Regions from separate parts of the Thauera butanivorans genome, predicted to be linked through region 2. Evidence: predicted binding sites of a transcription regulator. Region 2 holds the regulator's gene; each other region holds the start of a gene.
What was found. Region 2 encodes sigma-54, which starts transcription at its own class of promoters, with help from an activator protein. Its sites were predicted from a motif close to TGGCACGCTTNCTGCTNA; they were not measured.
Positions count from the first base shown of each region.

Region 1 (6,537 bases), 550 kb from region 2:
CGAGTGCTCCGGCCGGGTGAGACGTTGCCGGGCGCGCGGGGTTCAATGCGCGCCTCGTGCGCGTTCCTCGCGGAAGCGGCGCACATGGGCCTCGAAAGCCTGGCCGGCGATGGCTTCGCGCAGTTCGGCCGTCAAGGTCTGGTAGTAGCGCAGGTTGTGCACCGTGTTGAGCATGCTGCCGAGAATCTCGCCGGTACGGTGCAGGTGGTGCAGGTAGGCGCGGCTGAAGTTGCGGCAGGTATAGCAGTCGCAGGATGGATCGAGCGGGCGGGGGTCGGCCTTGTGCACCGCATTCTTGATCTTGACGTCGCCGTAGCGGGTGAACAGCCAGCCGTTGCGTGCGTTTCGGGTCGGCATCACGCAGTCGAACATGTCGATGCCGGCGGCCACGCCTTCGACGATGTCCTCGGGCGTGCCCACGCCCATCAGGTAGCGCGGCTTGTGCTTCGGCAGGCGCGGCGCGGTGTGGGCGAGGATGCGCGCCATGTCTTCCTTCGGCTCGCCAACCGACAGCCCGCCGATGGCGAAGCCGTGGAAGCCGATGTCTTCCAGCGCGCCGAGCGATTCGTCGCGCAGGTCCTCGTACATGCCGCCCTGGACGATGCCGAACAGGGCGTTGGGGTTCTCGAGGCGGTCGAACTCGTCGCGCGAGCGGCGCGCCCAGCGCTGCGACAGCCGCATCGACTTCGCCGCCTCGTCGCGGCTGGCGGGGTAGGGCGTGCATTCGTCGAAGATCATGACGATGTCCGAGTTCAGCACGGCCTGGATCTGCATCGAGATTTCCGGCGTCAGGAACAGCTTTGCGCCGTCGATCGGGCTGGCGAACTTCACTCCTTCCTCGCTGATCTTGCGCAGCGCGCCCAGGCTGAAGACCTGGAAGCCGCCCGAGTCGGTGAGGATGGGCTTGTCCCAGGCCATGAAGCGGTGCAGGCCCTCGTGCGCGCGGATGATGTCCAGCCCCGGGCGCAGCCACAGGTGGAAGGTGTTGCCGAGGCAGATCTGCGCGCCGATGTCGGCGAGCATGGACGGCGTCATCGCCTTGACCGTGCCGTAGGTGCCCACCGGCATGAAGACCGGTGTTTCGACCGTGCCGTGGTTCAGCGTCAGGCGGCCGCGGCGGGCGCCGCCGTCGGTGGTGAGGAGTTCAAACTGCATCGTGTTCGGCGTTTTCGTTGCGGGTGAGGAACATCGCGTCGCCGTAGCTAAAGAAGCGGTAGCGCCGGGCGATGGCGTGGGCGTAGGCACGGCGGATCTCGTCCATGCCGGCGAAGGCGGAGACGAGCATCAACAGCGTGGACTTGGGCAGGTGGAAATTGGTGATGAGCGCATCGACGACCTGGAAGTGGAAGCCGGGCAGGATGAATATCTCGGTCTCGCCGCTGCCGGCGGTGAGCGGGCCGTCCTGCGCAGCGGCCTCCAGCGCCCGCATGCTGGTGGTGCCGACGGCGATGACGCGGCCGCCGGCGGTGCGGGCGGCCGCGATGGCATCGACCGTCTGCTGCGGGATCACGTAGCGCTCGCGGTGCATGCGGTGTTGACCGAGGTCGTCGACGCGCACCGGCTGGAAGGTGCCGGCGCCGACGTGCAGCGTCAGCCAGGCGCAGCGCGCGCCCTTTGCCGCGAGGCGGGCGAGGGTGGCTTCGTCGAAATGCAGGCCGGCAGTCGGTGCGGCGACCGAGCCGGGCTCGCGCGCGAACACGGTCTGGTAGCGGCTTTCGTCGTCGTCACCGGCGGCGCGCTGGATGTAGGGCGGCAGCGGCAGCTTGCCGTGGCGTTCCAGCAATTCGAACAGGCCTTCGCCGGCGGGAAAGCGCAGGTGGTAGAACTCGCCGGCGCGGCCGAGCACCTCGACCTCGAAGGCATCGGCCAGGCGCAGCGTGCTGCCGGTTCTGGGCGACTTGCTCGCGCGTACCTGGGCGAGCGCTTCGTGCGGGCCGACGGCGCGCTCGATCAGCACTTCGACCTGGCCGCCGCTGGCCTTGACGCCGTGCAGGCGGGCATGGATCACGCGGGTGTCGTTGAACACCAGCAGGTCGTTCGGGCCGATCAGCTCGGGCAGATCGGCAAAGTGGCGATCGAGAAGGGGCACGTCCTTGTCCGCGGGCACGACCAGCAGGCGGCTTGCGCTGCGCTCGGCGAGCGGCGCCTGGGCGATCAGTTCCGGCGGCAGGGGATAGTCGAAATCGTTCAGCGTGAGCTGCATGTGATCAGGGGATGATGTTGAATGGAAGGCTGCAGGCGCAGCCTGCGCTCGGCCCTCGGCGTCCTGCTTGCCGCGGCGAGCAGTATTCGTGGATAATGCGCGCCTTCCTTGCCGGGATGGCGGAATCGGTAGACGCAGCGGATTCAAAATCCGCCGCCGCAAGGTGTGTGGGTTCGAGTCCCACTCCCGGCACCATGAATGAAATCAAAGGGCTGCCTGACTCCGGCACGGCGAAAGCCGGCCATTCTAGAGTTTTTGCTGCAAGTTTGCAGCACCAAGCCCGGTTTCCTCCTCCTCTGGCCCATATCTGGTACCACAGCGCTTCGGCGGCATTCGCTGCAGGCGCGAGGATGTCATGGCGCTCAATCTCGAGCGGCATGCACCTGCCATCGAGCGACCCCAGGCACCATTCTGGTGATCCGGGCACCGTTGTAGTGCGTCGGTCGTGGGCGGCCTGAGCCCTTGCTCCCCGGAAACACGCTCATTTCTCCCTGATTTCATTACTGGCACGAGACCTGCTTTATAGCCATTGCTCGCCAGCAACGGCGCTGCGAGCGAGAACCTCCGCCAATGACGGTGGATGCTGGTGGACATGGCCCTGCTTCGGTCCGTGTCGGCCACGGAATCCATCTGATTTCGAACCGCGTTCCGCGGAGGTCTTCATGCTTGCGCCGGGTCGAATCCGCTGCGCCGGTATCGCCAGCCTCCCGGGGCCCGAATGAGTGATACCCGCATGAAGATCGTTCTCGTTGGCCACGGTATGGTCGGCCACAAGTTCCTCGAAGCGCTCCGGCAGTTGCAGTTTCCGGCAGCCGACGTCACCGTGTTGGGCGAGGAGCCGCGTACGGCTTACGACCGCGTACATCTGTCGGATTTCTTTGCCGGCAAGACGGCGGAAGACCTGTCGCTGGTCGAGCCCGGTTTTTTCGCCGACACCGGCTTCGATCTGCGTCTGAACAGCCGTGCGGCGGCCATCGATCGCCGCGCGAAAACGGTGACGACGCAGGACGGTGTCACCCTCTCCTACGACAAGCTGGTGCTGGCCACCGGGTCCTATCCTTTCGTGCCGCCGGTCAAGGGTAGCGACCGTGGGCAATGTTTCGTCTATCGCACGATCGAGGACCTCGAGGCGATGAAGGAGGCCAGCGCGATCTCGCGCAAGGGCGTCGTGGTGGGCGGTGGGCTGCTTGGCCTGGAGTGTGCCAAGGCCTTGCGCGACCTTGGCCTGGAGACCCATGTGGTCGAGTTTGCGCCGCGGCTGATGGCGGTGCAGGTCGACGACGATGGCGGGCGCATCCTGCGCAGCAAGATCGAGGCGCTGGGCGTGCAGGTGCATACCGAGCGCAACACCCTGGAGATCACCGACGGCCGCCAGGCCCGCCACCGGATGGTGTTCGCTGATGGCAGCCATCTGGAAACCGACATGATCGTGTTCTCCGCCGGCATCCGCCCGCGCGACGAACTGGCGCGCCAGAATGCGCTCGCGGTCGGCGCCCGCGGCGGTATCGCGATCGACGACCAGTGTCGCACCAGCGACCCGGACATCTACGCCATCGGCGAATGCGCGGCCTGGCGCGACCAGACTTTCGGTCTGGTCGCGCCAGGCTACGAGATGGCGCGTATTGCCGCGCGCCAGCTTGCGGGTGAGGCCGGGGCGGTTTTCGCCGGCGCCGACATGAGCACCAAGCTCAAGCTGATGGGGGTCGATGTGGCCAGCATCGGCGACGCCCACGGTCGGACGCCGGGCTGTCGCAGCTTCCGTTATACCGACGAATGCAAGCAGATCTACAAGAAGATCGTCGTCAGCGCCGACGGCAAGCACCTGCTCGGCGCAGTGCTGGTGGGCAATGCCGACGAATATGGCACCCTGCTGCAGATGGCCCTGAACGGCATCGCGCTGCCGGAGGCTCCGGAGTTCCTGATCCTGCCGGCAGGGGACGGCAAGGCCCGGCCCGGCCTCGGTGCGCATGAGCTGCCCGACAGTGCGCAGATCTGCTCGTGCAACAACGTCAGCAAGGAGCAGATCTGCACTGCGGTGGCCGAGGGCGCAACCAGCATCGGCGAGATCAAGGCCTGCACCCAGGCCGGCGCCACCTGCGGCGGCTGCGTGCCGCTGGTGACGCAGATCATGAAGGCCGAAATGGCCAAGCTCGGCATGGCGGTAACCGACCACCTGTGCGAGCATTTCCCCCATTCGCGCCAGGAACTGTATCACCTGGTGCGCGTCGGCGGGATCCGCAGCTTCGATGAACTGCTCGCCCGCCACGGCCGCGGTCTGGGCTGCGACATCTGCAAGCCGACCGCGGCCTCGATCTTCGCCTCGTGCTGGAACGACTTCGTGCTCAAGGGCGAGCTTGCCAGCCTGCAGGACAGCAACGACTACTTCCTCGGCAACATCCAGAAGGACGGCAGCTACTCGGTGGTGCCGCGCATGCCCGGTGGCGAGGTGACGCCCGACGGCTTGATCGCAGTCGCCCAGGTGGCGAAGAAGTACGGCCTCTACACCAAGATCACCGGTGGCCAGCGGGTGGACCTGTTCGGCGCCCGTGTCGAGCAGTTGCCGTTGATCTGGGAAGAGCTGATCGCCGCCGGCTTCGAATCCGGCCATGCCTACGGCAAGTCGCTGCGCACGGTGAAGAGCTGTGTCGGCTCGACCTGGTGCCGCTACGGCGTGCAGGACTCGGTGGGCTTGGCGGTCGAACTGGAGAACCGCTACAAGGGCCTGCGCGCACCGCACAAGATCAAGTTCGGCGTCTCCGGCTGCACCCGCGAATGCGCAGAGGCGCAGGGCAAGGACGTCGGCATCATTGCCACCGAGCGCGGCTGGAACCTCTACGTCTGCGGCAACGGCGGCATGAAGCCGCGCCACGCCGAGCTGATCGCCAGCGATCTCGACAAGACCGCCCTGGTGCGTCTGATCGATCGCTTCCTGATGTTCTACGTGCGCACTGCCGACCGCCTGCAGCGCACCAGCACCTGGCGCGACAACCTCGAAGGCGGGCTGGATTACCTGAAGGCGGTGCTGATCGACGATTCGCTGGGCATCGGCGACGAACTCGAGCGCCAGATGCAGCACGTGGTCGATACCTACCAGTGCGAGTGGAAGACCGCGGTCACCGACCCCGGCGTGCGCAGGCGCTTCCGCAGTTTCGTGAACGACCCGCAGCCCGACGCGCGCATCGTCTTCGTCGAGGAGCGCGGCCAGATCCGGCCCGCCCGCGCCGACGAGCGCGTCCCGGCGTTGGCGGCAACTGCCGAACTGAGCACCTGAATCCACCGAGGAACACCCCATGAGTACCAAGAAACCGCGCTGGACCGCCGTCTGCAAAATCGGCGACATCTTGCCCGGCACCGGCGTCTGTGCGCTGGTGGAGGACCACCACGTTGCTGTCTTCCGCCTGGGCGAGGACGGCTTCTACGCCATCGACAACATCGACCCCCGCTCCGGCGCCAGCGTGCTGTCGCGCGGGCTGATCGGGAATCTCGGCGAGCATCTCGTCGTCGCCTCGCCGCTGTACAAGAACCACTTCGACCTGCGCACCGGCGCCTGCCTGGAGGCGCCCGAGCATTCGGTGCGTGCGCACCGGGTGCAGGTGCGCGGTGAAGCGGTCTTCGTTTCCCTTTCCACCCTTTCCTGATCCAAGACCATTTTCCGAGAGGTCCTTCATGGCATACCTGGCTCCTGCCGAATTCGTCACCAAGATGATCGACGCCGGCGAATCCAAACTCCTGATGTCCACCCGCGACACCCTGATCCGTGCCTACATGGCCGGCGCCATCCTGGCATTGGCTGCGGCCTTCGCCGTGTCGGTGACGGTCAACACCGGCAATCCGCTGCTCGGCGCGCTGCTCTTCCCGGTCGGCTTCTGCATGCTCTACCTGCTCGGCTTCGACCTGCTCACCGGCGTGTTCACGCTGGCACCGCTGGCGGTCTTCGACCGCCGGCCCGGCGCCACCTGGGGCGGGGTGATGCGCAACTGGTCGCTGGTGTTCATCGGCAACTTCGGCGGTGCGATCACGGTGGCGGTGTTCATGGCCATCATCTTCACCAACGGCTTCACCGAGGCGCCCAACGCCATCGGCCAGAAGATCGGCCACATCGGCGAAGGCCGCACCGTCGGCTACGCCGAGCACGGCGCGGCCGGCATGCTGACCCTGTTCGTGCGGGCGGTGATGTGCAACTGGATGGTGTCGACCGGTGTGGTCGCGGCGATGATGTCCACCAGCGTGTCGGGCAAGGTGATTGCGATGTGGATGCCGATCCTGGTGTTCTTCTACATGGGTTTCGAGCACAGCATCGTGAACATGTACCTGTTCCCCTCCGGCCTGATGCT
Region 1 is NZ_CP183038.1:1,242,405-1,248,941, forward strand. Features, by position in the region: gene tgt (tRNA guanosine(34) transglycosylase Tgt) at 43-1,155, opposite strand; gene queA (tRNA preQ1(34) S-adenosylmethionine ribosyltransferase-isomerase QueA) at 1,145-2,203, opposite strand; tRNA gene ACNQFN_RS05980 (tRNA-Leu) at 2,314-2,398, shown strand; gene nirB (nitrite reductase large subunit NirB) at 2,937-5,474, shown strand; gene nirD (nitrite reductase small subunit NirD) at 5,494-5,841, shown strand; gene ACNQFN_RS05995 (formate/nitrite transporter family protein) at 5,870-6,537, shown strand, end outside.
Region 1: a site for sigma-54 is predicted at 2,708-2,725, ahead of nirB (nitrite reductase large subunit NirB). Genes of this name have one in related genera too.

Region 2 (6,537 bases):
GCCTCGACCGTGACCTGGTCGACGAGGCAATCGCCAGCGAATGTGCAGAATCGGAATCGGAGCGTGCGCGCAGCGTGCTGCGCAGCCGCTTCACCACGCCGCCCGCCGATGCCCGCGAATGGGCGCGGCAGGCGCGCTTCCTGCAAACCCGCGGCTTCGCACCCGACCTGATCCGCAAGCTGCTGAAAGAGCCCCACGATGAGTCTGCTTAAGGTCGCTGGCCTGCAAAAGCGCTACAAGGCACGCACCGTCGTACATGACGTCGGTTTCGAAGTCGGCTCGGGCGAGGTCGTCGGCCTGCTCGGCCCCAACGGCGCCGGCAAGACCACCTGCTTCTACATGATCGTCGGCCTGGTGCGCGCCGACGGCGGCCAGATCGGCCTCGACGGCAAGGACCTGACCCACCTGCCGATCCACGCCCGGGCGCGGCTGGGCCTGTCCTACCTGCCGCAGGAAATGAGCGTGTTCCGCAAGCTCACCGTGGCCGAGAACATCCGCGCCGTGCTGGAGCTTCAGGGGCTCGAGAACCGCCAGGTGGACGAGCGCCTGCAGGAGCTGCTCGAAGAGCTCGGCATCAGCCATCTGCGCGACAACACCGCCATCTCGCTGTCGGGCGGCGAGCGCCGCCGCTGCGAGATCGCGCGCGCGCTGGCCACCGACCCGCGCCTGATCCTGCTCGACGAGCCCTTCGCCGGCGTCGATCCGATCGCGGTGATCGACATCCAGAAGATCATCCGCTTCCTCAAGGAACGCGGCATCGGCGTGCTGATCACCGACCACAACGTCCGCGAGACGCTCGGCATCTGCGACCGCGCCTACATCATCAGCGAAGGCCGCGTGCTCGCCAGCGGCCAGCCGGGCGAGATCATCGCCAACGAAAAAGTCCGCCAGGTCTACCTCGGCGAGCATTTCCGCCTCTAGTCCAGGATGAAACCCAGTCTCCAGCTCAAGCTTTCCCAGCACCTCACGCTGACGCCGCAACTGCAGCAGTCGATCAAGCTGCTGCAGTTGTCGACGATCGAGCTGAACCAGGAGATCGAGCGCTTCCTGCTCGAGAATCCGATGCTGGAGCGCGAGGAATTCGACGAGCCGCCGCCCAGGCTCGAACCCTCAACCAGTTCCTCGCCGGCCGAGCGCGAGCGTGAACAGCAGCGCGAAGCCGACACCGACGGGGGCGGCGACGGCGACAACGGCGGTACAGCCGAGCGCGAAGGCGGCGACGAAGGCATCGACTGGTCGAACGTCGGCACCGGCACCTCGGCCAAGCGCGACGATGACGACGACGTCGACTTCCAGGAAATCCAGGCCGCCGAGCTGTCGCTGCGCGAACACCTCGACCAGCAGGTCGCGCTGTCGCCGCTGAACGACCTCGACCGCGCACTGGTGCGCTTCATCATCGAAGCGCTCGACGACGACGGCTACCTGTACCAGCCGCTCGAGGAACTGCTCGAACTGCTGCCGCCCGAGCTCGAGATCGACCTCGACGATCTGTCGATCGCGCTGCGCCACGTGCAGAACCTCGACCCGGCGGGCATCGGCGCCCGCACGCCGCAGGAGTGCCTGGCGCTGCAGCTGCGCGCGATGCCCGAAAGCTCGATCCAGATGCTGGCGCTCGAGATCGTCGACGGGCACCTCGAACTGCTGGCCGAACGCAACTTCGTCCGCCTGAAGAAGCTGACCGGCTGCAACGACGACGAACTGCGCGCCGCGCACGCCCTGATCTGCAGCCTGGACCCGCATCCCGGCCTGCGCCACTCGGCTTCCGAAACGCGCTACGTGCTGCCCGACGTCGTCGTGCGCAAGGTCCGCGGGCGCTGGAGCGTGAGCCTGAACCAGGAGGCGATGCCGCGCCTGCGCGTCAATCGCCTGTACGCCAGCCTGCTGCAGCAGAACAGGGGACAGGGCGGCGGACTCACCGGCCAGCTCCAGGAGGCACGCTGGCTGATCAAGAACGTGCAGCAGCGCTTCGACACCATCCTGCGCGTGTCCCAGGCCATCGTTGACCAGCAAAGACAGTTCTTCGATCATGGTGACGTGGCGATGAGGCCACTGACCCTCCGGGAGATCGCAGACCAGCTCGAGCTGCACGAATCCACCGTATCACGCGTCACCACGCAGAAGTACATGGCGACACCGCGTGGCGTGTTCGAACTCAAGTATTTCTTTGGCAGCCACGTTTCCACCGACACCGGCGGAGCAGCTTCCTCAACGGCAATCCGCGCACTGATCCGCCAGCTGGTGGACGCAGAGGACAGGAAGAAACCCTTGTCCGACGCACGAATTGCAGAAGTTCTGGGCCAGCAGGGTATCGTGGTCGCACGTCGCACCATCGCGAAATACCGCGAATCACTCAATATCCCGCCGGTCAGTTTGCGCAAATCGATCTGACAACAACAGGAGTTAGCATGAATCTCAACATCACCGGGCGCCACGTCGAAGTCACGCCGGCCATTCGCGACTACGTCGGCGCCAAGCTCGACCGCGTCATCCGCCACTTCGACAACGTCACCAGCGTGGCGGTGATCCTCTCGGTCGAAAAGCTGCAGCAGAAGGCCGAAGTCACGCTGCACGTGCGCGGCAAGGACATTTTCGTCGAAAGCGAGGATACCGACCTGTACGCCGCCATCGACGCGATGGCCGACAAGCTCGATCGCCAGGTCCAGAAGTACAAGCAGAAAATGGCCGACCACAACCACGAAGCCCTGAAGCACCAGGCGCCGCCCGAGGCCTGATACCGGCTTGCATTCGAAGCGAGGACAAGACGCGAAGCCGCAGACGGTGCTCATTGCACGGCAAGGCTGGGCAACGCGGTCATCGCTTCGAAGGCGAACCGGTGGATCGTCTCTTGCGGCTTTCCTTCCGGGGTGTGGTTATAATGCGCGCGTTTATCAAGACGCGGCTTCAACGCACCCCGGTCCAACCCCCGTCGCCCAACGTGGCGCCAGCGGTAACGGCGCTGCGCAAGCTCCATAGCGAATGAGCCTGATATCTCAACTCCTGCCACTGTCGAACGTGGTGGTCGATCTGGACGCCAGCAGCAAGAAGCGCGTCTTCGAACAAGCAGGCCTGCTGTTCGAGAACAACCAAGGCATCGCCCAGAGCCTCGTATTCGACAGCCTGTTCGCCCGCGAACGGCTCGGCTCCACCGGCCTCGGCCAGGGTATCGCCATTCCCCACGGCCGCATCAAGGGCCTCAAGGACGCGGCGGGCGCCTTTCTCCGCCTGGCGGCGCCGGTTCAGTTCGATTCGCCCGACGGCAAGCCGGTCAGCATGCTGTTCGTGCTGCTGGTGCCCGAACAGGCCAACGAGACCCATCTGCAGCTGTTGTCCGAACTGGCGCAGATGTTCAGCGACCGCGAATTCCGCGAGGCCCTGCTGGACGCACCCGACGCCGCGCACATCCACAAGCTGTTCGTGAACTGGGGCGCCGATGAATGAGGCAGACCAGCGTCGCGCGGCTGTTCGAGGCTGAACGGGAGCTCCTTCAGCTCAGCCATGTCAGCGGACGGCTGGATGCCGTGCTGGCGGTGGCCGAAGAACGGATCTGGCCGGCCGACCTCGTCGGCCACCTGAACCTGATCCATCCTTCCCGGCTGCAGATCGTCGGCGCCGCCGAACTGGCCTGGGCCCAGCGCCAGACCACCGACAAGGTCGCCCACCACCTCAACGAGATCCTGTCCAGCCAGCCGCCGGCGATCATCGTCGCCGACGGCTGCGCGGTGTCGAACATCATCCGCGGCGTCTGCGAAGCGCACGACGTCGCGCTCTTCACCACCCCCCAGCCTTCGGCCAGCGTCATCGACCAGCTGCGGCTCTACCTGTCGCGCGAGCTGGCCGAGAAGATCTCGCTGCACGGCGTCTTCATGGACGTGCTCGGCGTCGGCGTGCTGATCACCGGCGACTCCGGCGCGGGGAAATCCGAGCTCGCGCTCGAGTTGATCTCGCGCGGCCACGGCCTGGTCGCCGACGACGTCGTCGAGTTCTCGCGCATCGCCCCGACCGTGCTGGAGGGCCGCTGTCCGCCGATGCTGCAGGACTTCATCGAAGTCCGCGGCCTCGGCATCCTCAACATCCGCACCATCTTCGGCGAGACCGCCTGCCGCCGGAAGATGCGCCTGCGCCTGGTCTGCCATCTCGAACGCCGCCAGCCCGGCGACGGCGACCCGAGCCGGCTGCCGGTGCAGCAGGAAGTGAAGGACATCCTCGGCGTCAAGGTCATGCGCGTGGTGCTGCCCGTCGCCGCGGGCCGCAACCTCGCGGTGCTGCTCGAAGCCGCCGTGCGCTCGACCATCCTGCAGTTGCGCGGCATCGACGCGATGCAGGAATTCATCGACCGCCAGATGCAGGCGATGAGCGCCGCCGACGGCGACGGCGCGGCGTAAGCACGCCCCGGCCGGCAAGCGGCCTATCGGCGGTGCTATTGCCGCAGTGCCGCATCGGCTGCTAACCTCGACGGCTTTGCTGCCCCGCGAGCCTTCGATGAGCACCCCCACGGATTACCTCGAGCGCATTCTCAACGCCCACGTCTACGACGTCGCCGTCGAGACGCCGCTCGATCTCGCCGCCAACCTGTCCGCGCGCGTGCATAACCGCATCCATCTCAAGCGCGAGGACATGCAGCCGGTGTTCAGCTTCAAGATCCGCGGCGCCTACAACAAGATGGCGCGGCTGTCGCCGCAGGCCCTGAAGCGCGGCGTCATCTGCGCCTCGGCCGGCAACCACGCCCAAGGCGTCGCCTTGTCGGCGGCACGGCTCGGCACCCGCGCCGTCATCGTGATGCCCAGCACCACGCCCCAGATCAAGATCGACGCGGTCAAGGCGCGCGGCGGCGAAGTCGTGCTCGCCGGCGAATCCTATTCCGACGCCTACGCCCATGCGCAGGAACTGGAAAAGAGCGAGAAGCTGACTTTCGTCCATCCCTACGACGACCCGGACGTCATCGCCGGCCAGGGCACGATCGGCATGGAGATCCTGCGCGCCCATGCCAGGCCCATCCATGCCATCTTCTGTGCGGTCGGCGGCGGCGGACTGCTCGCCGGCGTGGCGGCCTACGTCAAGCGGGTGCGCCCGGAGACGAAGATCATCGGCGTCGAGACCGTCGACGCCGACGCGATGACGCAGTCGCTCGCCACCGGCAAGCGCGTGGCACTGGAACAGGTCGGCCTGTTCGCCGACGGCACCGCGGTCAAGCAGGTCGGCGCCGAGACCTTCCGCCTGTGCCAGCAGTACGTGGACGAGATGATCGTCGTCGACAACGACGCCATCTGCGCCGCGATCAAGGACGTCTTCGAGGACACCCGCTCGATCCTCGAACCCTCGGGCGCGCTCGCCATTGCCGGTGCCAAGGAATACGCCAAGCGCCACAAGCTGCGCGACAGGAACCTGGTCGCCGTCGCCTCCGGCGCCAACATGAACTTCGACCGCCTGCGCTTCGTCGCCGAACGCGCCGAGCTCGGCGAACAGCGCGAAGCCGTGCTGGCAGTGACGATTCCGGAGCGGCCGGGTGCATTCCGCAAGTTCATCAGCCTGCTGGGCAACCGCAACATCACCGAGTTCAACTATCGCTACGCCGACCCCGAGCAGGCCCACATCTTCGTCGGCGTCACGGTGCACAACCGCAACGAAGCCGGCCGCCTGGTGGAAATGCTCGAACGCCACGAACTGCCGGCGATCGACCTGACCGACGACGAACTGGCCAAGACCCACGGCCGCTACATGGTCGGCGGCCGCTCGCCGCAGGCCAAGAACGAAGTGCTCTACCGCTTCGTCTTCCCCGAACGGCCGGGCGCGCTGATGAATTTCCTCTCCAAGCTGCATTCGGACTGGAACATCTCGCTGTTCCACTACCGCAACCACGGTTCGGACTACGGCCGCGTGCTGATCGGCATGCAGGTTCCGCCCGAGGACACGCAAGCCTTCGAGGACTTCCTGCAACGGCTCGGCTACGAATACGTGGCCGAGACCGACAACCCCGCCTACCGGCTGTTCCTCGCCGCCTGACGCTCTTCCGCCGGGTTTCCGGCGGTGTGCTGCGCGCGTTTCAGCGGCTGGCGCGGGCCGTGCCGATGGGTACCGCGCCAGCGCGGACTGCCCCCGCTTCCGTGACGATCCAGTCCATCGGCCGGTCGTGCGGCTGCGGCAGCACGCTCGGCACGCGGCCCAGCTCGAAGCCGGCGCCGATGGCAATCACGTCCATCCCCGCCAGCGTGCGGTCGAAATAGCCGCCACCGTAACCCAGGCGGTAACCGGCCGCATCGAAGGCGTTCAGCGGCACGATCACGACCTCGGGCGCCACCTCCTCCGGCGTCGCCGGATGCGGGATGCCATGGCGGTCGAACACCATCCCGGCCCCCGGCGTCCAGCGGCGGAAATGCATCGCCGCCCCTGCTGCGACGACCACCGGCAAGGCCGCCACGCGCAGCGCATCGCCGGCCAGCCAGTGCCGGACCCAGTCCCTGAGATCGGGTTCGGCACGGAAAGGCCAGCAGAAACCCAGCGTACGCGGCGCCAGTTCGTCGATCACGCCGCCGAGATGGG
Region 2 is NZ_CP183038.1:694,881-701,417, reverse strand. Features, by position in the region: gene recX (recombination regulator RecX) at 1-212, shown strand, start outside; gene lptB (LPS export ABC transporter ATP-binding protein) at 199-921, shown strand; gene ACNQFN_RS03390 (RNA polymerase factor sigma-54) at 928-2,388, shown strand; gene hpf (ribosome hibernation-promoting factor, HPF/YfiA family) at 2,406-2,732, shown strand; gene ptsN (PTS IIA-like nitrogen regulatory protein PtsN) at 2,977-3,438, shown strand; gene hprK (HPr(Ser) kinase/phosphatase) at 3,435-4,382, shown strand; gene ilvA (threonine ammonia-lyase, biosynthetic) at 4,480-6,000, shown strand; gene ACNQFN_RS03365 (5-formyltetrahydrofolate cyclo-ligase) at 6,041-6,537, opposite strand, start outside.

Region 3 (6,537 bases), 170 kb from region 2:
CAGCGAGTTCGCCAACGAGACGGTGGGCAGCCTGAGCATTGCCACTACCCACACTCAGGCGCGCTACGTGTTGCCGGCCGTGGTACGCGACTTCATGCGCCGCTACCCGCAGGTGAAGCTGTCGCTGCACCAGGGCAACCCGCGCCAGGTGTGCGAAATGGTGCTGGATGGCGCCGCCGATATCGGCATCGCCACCGAGGCCATCGCCGATTACGACGACCTCGCGATGCTGCCCTGCTACCAGTGGAACCGCTGCGTGGTCGCCACGCCGCGCCACCCCATCCTGCATGAATCGCCGCTGACGCTGGAGGCGATCGCCCGCTATCCGATCATCACCTACGACGACGCCTTCACCGGCCGCAGCCTGATCAACAAGGCCTTTCTCGGGCGCGGACTGAGGCCCAATGTCGTGCTGTCGGCGATCGATTCCGACGTGATCAAGAAATACGTGGAAATGGACCTGGGCATCGGCATCCTGGCGCGCATGGCCTACGACGCCGAAGAGGACAGGCGGCTGGGCATGGTGGATGCGTCGCACCTGTTCGAGTCCAGCACGACCCGCATCGGCCTGCGCAAGCGGGCCTGGCTGCGGGCCTACGTCTTCGCCTTCATCGAGGGCTTCGCGCCGCACCTGTCGCGGCGCATCGTCGAAAGCGCGCTGATCGGCGGCGGCAGCGACCCGGGGCTCTGAGCGGAGAGGGCGTCAGACGCGCTCGAACCAGCGCTTCAGGCGGGCGCCGCGCAGTCCGGCGCCGAGGCCGGCGATCAGGCGCACGCGCGCCTTCAGCGGATCGAGCGTGCGGCACTGCAGCCAGTTGCCCGGCCGATCGGCGCGATGTGCGGTCGCACCGGCGCCGCAGCGGCTGGCCAGCACGACCGGTAGCGCAGGCGGAAGGTCTTCGGCGAGCACCGTTTCCCAGCTTGCGGGCAGGCTGGCGTTGCCCGGCAGCGCCAGCACCAGGCCGGCACGCCCGGCGACCTGGCTGGCGCGGGCCAGCGCGCGCACCACGGCTGCGGCCAGTGCCGGCGAACTGCCTGCGCTCGCCGTCAGCAGTTCGACCGGCGGTAGCGCCTGCACGCCGTCGGGCAGGTCGATGCGGTGATGGCGGGGGGATGGAAGGGCCTGCAACTGGGTGTCGCTGGCGTCGATGCTCAGCGCGCCGGGCGAACTGAAGGCATCGACCGCGGACGGGTGGCGCTTGGCGAGATGGACCGCGGGCAGGATGCGGTCGCCGAGCACCGCGAGCACGCCGGCGCGGCCCGCCGCCGGACGGCAGGCGAGTTGCACGGCCTGGTAGAGGTTGAGCGGACCGTCGGCGGACAGCGCGGTGGCCGGGCGCATCGCCGCGGTCATCACCACCGGCTTGGCGGTGGCGAGCGCGACATGGAGGAAATAAGCGGTTTCCTCCAGCGTGTCGGTGCCGTGGGTGACGACGACACCGTCGATGTCGCCGTCATCGGCCAGCGCCTGCACGCGCCGCAGCAGCGGCAGCCAGTGGGCCGGGCCCATGTCCTTGCTGTCGATGTTGAACAATTGCTCGGCGTGCAATTCGGCCAGCGCGGACAGCTGCGGCACGGCACCGAGCAGTTCTGCGGCGCCCAACTGCCCGGCGGTGTAGCCGGTGGTGTCGGTCGGCGAGGCGGCGGTGCCGGCGATGGTGCCGCCGGTGGCGACGAGGGCGATGCGGGGTCTGCGCATGTTCGGGCTGCGGGCCTGGGCGGTTCCTGAATAGATGAGGGCCGGAGGCACGGAGCCCGCCAGCCTGCCCGCGATTCTACGGGATGGCGCGTTTGCCGGTGTGGCTTCGAGCGCGTGGTGAATATGCCATCGATGTCGTTTGCGTCGACAATGACGAATTCCACGGAGGCCTTTCGGTATACCCCCATATACTCGCTCCACCCTCCCGAAACCGGACGACCCCTTGCCCATGAAACGCCCTGCCCGACTGCTGGCCCGTATGCTCGCCACCGGTGCCGTCTCGCTGCTCCTGTCCGTGCCTGCGCTGGCCGACCCGGCGGCGGCCAGCCGCTATTACGAGGACGGGCTGAAGCGTTTCGAGGCGCAGGATGTCGCCGGTGCCATCATCCAGCTCAAGAACGCCCTGCAACAGGACCGCAACATGCTGGCCGCCCACCTGCTGCTGGCGCGCGCCTACCTCAGCGACGGGGACGTCGGCCCGGCGGAAGTCGAATTCCGCGAAGCGCTCCGGCTCGGCGTGAGCCGCGCCGAAGTGGCGGTGCCGATGGCGCGCATCTATCTGCTGCAGGGGAAGCCGGCGGTGCTGCTGCAATCGATTCCGGCGGAAGGCCTGCCGGCCGGCGTCCGCCTCGATGTGCTGACGCTGCGCGGCGTGGCCCATGCCGCGCTGGGACAGCGTGCCGAGGCCGAGCGCAGCTTTGCCGAAGCACGTGCGCTCGATCCGGCTTCGCCCGTCCCTCTTGCGGCGGAAGTGCCGATGCTGATCGGAAGGGGAGACCTGGCTCGTGCACGGCAGCTTGCGGAGCAGGCGGTGGAGCACGGCCCGGAATACGCGATGGCCTTCAATGCGCGTGCTTCGGTGGCGCATGCCACCGGCGAGCTGGCGACGGCGCTGATGGACTACGAGCGCGCGATCGCGCTCGATCCCGCTCTGATCGATGCCGCCGTCGCACGGGCCGGCATCCTGGTCGACCTGGGGCGTGATGACGAAGCGCGGGCCGCGCTGGCCGCCATCGGGGCAGGGCCGATCGAGCCGCGGGTGTCCTACCTGCTTGCCCTGCTCGCCGACAGGCAGGGCAAGCGTGCGGAGGCGGCACGCCACCTGGCAGAGGCGGGCGGCCTGGTCGATGCCCTGCCCGCGGAATGGGTTGCCGGCCACGAGCAACTGCTGATGGTCGGTGCGCTGGCGCACCACGCCGGACGGCAGCTCGAGAAGGCCAAGAAGTATCTCGAAACGACGGTTTCCCGCTACCCGAACAATCTCGGCGCGCGCAAATTGCTGGCCTCGGTCTATCTGGACATGAGCGACTACGCACGCGCGACCGGCATGCTCGAGCATGTGCTCCGGCTGCAGCCGGAAGACCCGCAGGCGCTGCAGTTGCTGGGGCGCGTCAACCTCGCCCAGCGGCGCTATGGCAAGGCGAGTGAATTGCTCGAAAAGGCCGCGCAGGGCGGGGATGTCGGGGCGCAGGCCGCACTCGGATTCAGCCGCCTGGGCGGTGGCGACACGGCGGCTGCGATCGAAAGCCTGCAGGCCGTGTTCGACAAGACGCCTGGCGACTTCGTCGTCGCCAACGCGCTTGCGAACACCTTGATGCGGCAAGGCGAAGGCAAGGCCGCGCTGGCCGTCGCCCTGCGTGCCGCCGAAGCCGCGCCCGGCAATCCCGCGGTGCTGAATCTGCTGGGGGCCATCCAGGTCGCCAGCGGAAATCCGGTCGAAGGGCGCAAGGCCTACGCGGCGGCGCTGGCGAGCGACGCGAACTTCATGCCTGCGCGCCTGAACATGGCGCGTCTCGACGTTGCGGAAGGGCGCCTCGACGAGGCGCGCCGCACCTATGCCGCAATGCTGAAGCAGAACCGCAACGACACCGTGGCCATGTATGAGTCGGGCATGCTCGAACAGGGGGTCGGCAATATCGGCGAGGCGATTCGCTGGTTCGAGAAGGCGGTGGCCGAACGCCCGCGGGACCCGCGCTTCGGGGTGGCGCTGGTCAAGGCGAGGGCGGCGGCCGGCGATAAGGCGGGCGCCCTCGATGCGGCGAAGGCCCTGGCGCCGCAGTGGGGTTCCGACCTGCTGGTGCTGGCCACGCTGGCCGAGGCGCAGATCGACATCGGCGACAACAAGGCGGCCCGGCAGACCTTGCGCGAAATGACCGTGCTTGCCGAATACGACGTATCGCGGCTGGTGAGCATCGGCTATCTCCAACTCCGGGCGGCCAATCCCTCGGGGGCGAGCTATGCCGCGCAGAAGGCGCTGCAGGGCAGGCCCGGGGACGAGGCTGCGATGGTGCTGGAAACGGAGGCGGCCCTTGCCGATCCGGGCGTGGAGCCGGCGACGATCGACGGCCTGGTGGCGGCGCTGCGCAAGGAGCATCCGGCCAGTGCGAGCGGCCTGCGCCTGGCGGGAGATCTCGCGGTGCGCCGCAAGCGCCTCGCCGAAGCAGCGCAGCTGTACCGCGACGCCTTCGAGCTTCAGCCCTCGTTCGATGTGCTCCAGCGCCGCGCCAGCGTTGCCGTGCTGCAGGGCGAGCCGAAATCTGCCGTGCCGGTGCTGAGGCGCTGGCTGGAGGAGAAGCGGGGCGAGGAAGCGAGCGTGCGGGAAATGCTGGCCGAACTCTGGATGCGCGATGGCAACTGGAAGGCCGCGCGGGAGGAGTACGAGAAGCTGGTGGCCGAGGGCCGGGCCGGGGCGAACGTCCTCAACAATCTGGCAAACGTGCTGCTGGTGCAGGGCGAGGGCGACCCGGTGCGCCTGGCGGAGCAGGCCTTGGCTCTGGAACCGGGGAACGTCGGCATCGCCGATACCCTGGGTTGGGCGCTGGCGCAGGCCGGCCGCTTCGACGAGGCCATGCGCCACTTGCGCGATGCTCGCCTGCGCGCGCCGGAAGATCCCGAGATCCGCTGGCATCTCGGCTATGTGCTGGCGAAGCTGGGACGGGCACAGGAAGCCCGGGCCGAGCTGCAGTTCGCATTGAAGGCGTCTCCGGCTGCCTCCTGGGCCGGGGAGGCCAGAAAGCTGCTGGAGCAGCTCGGATAGTGTCGGAAAAATTGACGCACGTGCTGCGGGTATCCCTGCCGAATTATGTAACTAATTGATAAATATGGTGCGAAGAAGATTGGCTCGTTTTTTGCTGAAAAGGCAAAAAAGCAAGCCAATTTAAGGAATGACCATGAAAACGATAATTTCGAAGTCCGCTCTTGCCATCGCTCTGTGTGCCGCTTCGCTCTCCGCGATGGCGGCGACCAACTGGAACCTGACCAACTCCGCCGCCAACGAGCCCCAGGTGACGGGCTGGAAGGCTACGGGCAATACCTCGGATATCTACAAGACCTCGGTCGGATACTGGGCGGGCAATGGCATCGGCGTTGGCGGGGAGTCCGCGACCGGCAATCAGCATGCGCTCGACAACAAGGACGGATTCGAGGTCGCGCTGCTGAGCTTCGACGAAGCGGTCCGGCTGGAGAGCGTCAGGGCGGGCTTCGCCACCACCGATTCCGACATTTTCGTCATGGCGTTTACCGGCTTCGGTTCGCTGACGGCAACCCAGTCTCTCGATGGCGGTACGTTTGCCAACCTCACCAGCCGCGGCTGGACGCTGATCGGCAACTACGCGAACATCGGCACCGCCACCAAGGATCTGGGCACGGCTGCGGGGGACATCTATTCGAGCTTCTGGCTGATCGGGGCGGGTGGGTATCTGGCCAACTCCGGCGTGAATTCGGGAGACATCAGAAATGGTTCCGCAGTCGGTTTCGATAAATGCTCTGGAACGGGTAAAAACCAGGTGTGCGGGAAATACGACTACCTGAAGCTGGCCAGCGTCGGCGGCACGATCAAGCCCAACAATGGCGGTGGCAACGTGCCCGAGCCCGGTTCGCTGGCACTGGCCGGCATTGCCCTGCTCGGCATGGTCGGCATGCGCCGCCGCAAGAACGCGGCCTGAAGCTCGGGCGGATCTTTTGCCAAGTGCGGCGCCGAAAGGCGCCGTTTTTTTTCGCCTGTGCTCAGCCGGGCGTGGCGTCCGTGGCGGCCTCCTCCTGCTGCAGCAGCCACATCTGCGCGTAGGCGCCGCCGCTTGCCAGCAGGGCGCCGTGCCGTCCGCGTTCGACGATGCGGCCGCCGTCGAGCACGATGATTTCGTCCGCATCCATGATCGTCGACAGCCGGTGGGCGATGACGAGCGCGGTGCGGCCTTCGGCGGCGCGTTCGATCTGGGCCTGGATGGCTTTCTCGGTCCTGGAGTCCAGCGCCGAGGTGGCTTCGTCGAAGATCAGGATCGCGGGGTTCTTCAGCAGCGCGCGGGCGATCGCGACGCGCTGTTTTTCGCCGCCCGACAGTTTCAGGCCGCGCTCGCCGACGCGGGTTTCGTAGCCGTCCGGCAACTGGCGGATGAAGTTTTCCAACTGGGCGGCACGCGCGGCGGCTTCGACTTCTTCCCGGCTTGCGCCCGGGCGGCCGTACTGGATGTTGTAGAACAGGGTGTCGTTGAACAGCACCGTATCCTGCGGCACGATGCCGATCGCCGCGCGCAGGCTGTCCTGCGACAACTGGCGGATGTCGTGGCCATTGACCCGGATCGCGCCCTGCTGCACGTCGTAGAAGCGGTACAGCAGGCGCGCCAGGGTCGATTTGCCCGAGCCGGAATGGCCGACGACCGCCACCGTGCTGCCGGCGGGAATGTCGAAGCCGAGGTCGAACAGGATCGGGCGCTTGGCGTCGTAGGCGAAGCCGACGCCCTCGAAGCGCACGCTCGCCGGACCGGGGGGCAGCGTGAGCGCATCCGGTGCGTCGGCGATTTCGCGGTGCTGGTTCATCAGCCCGAACATGCGTTCGATGT
Region 3 is NZ_CP183038.1:865,857-872,393, forward strand. Features, by position in the region: gene ACNQFN_RS04165 (CysB family HTH-type transcriptional regulator) at 1-691, shown strand, start outside; gene ACNQFN_RS04170 (asparaginase) at 704-1,699, opposite strand; gene prsT (XrtA/PEP-CTERM system TPR-repeat protein PrsT) at 1,929-4,736, shown strand; gene ACNQFN_RS04180 (PEP-CTERM sorting domain-containing protein) at 4,870-5,643, shown strand; gene ACNQFN_RS04185 (ABCB family ABC transporter ATP-binding protein/permease) at 5,705-6,537, opposite strand, start outside.
Region 3: a site for sigma-54 is predicted at 4,817-4,834, ahead of ACNQFN_RS04180 (PEP-CTERM sorting domain-containing protein). Genes of this name have one in related genera too.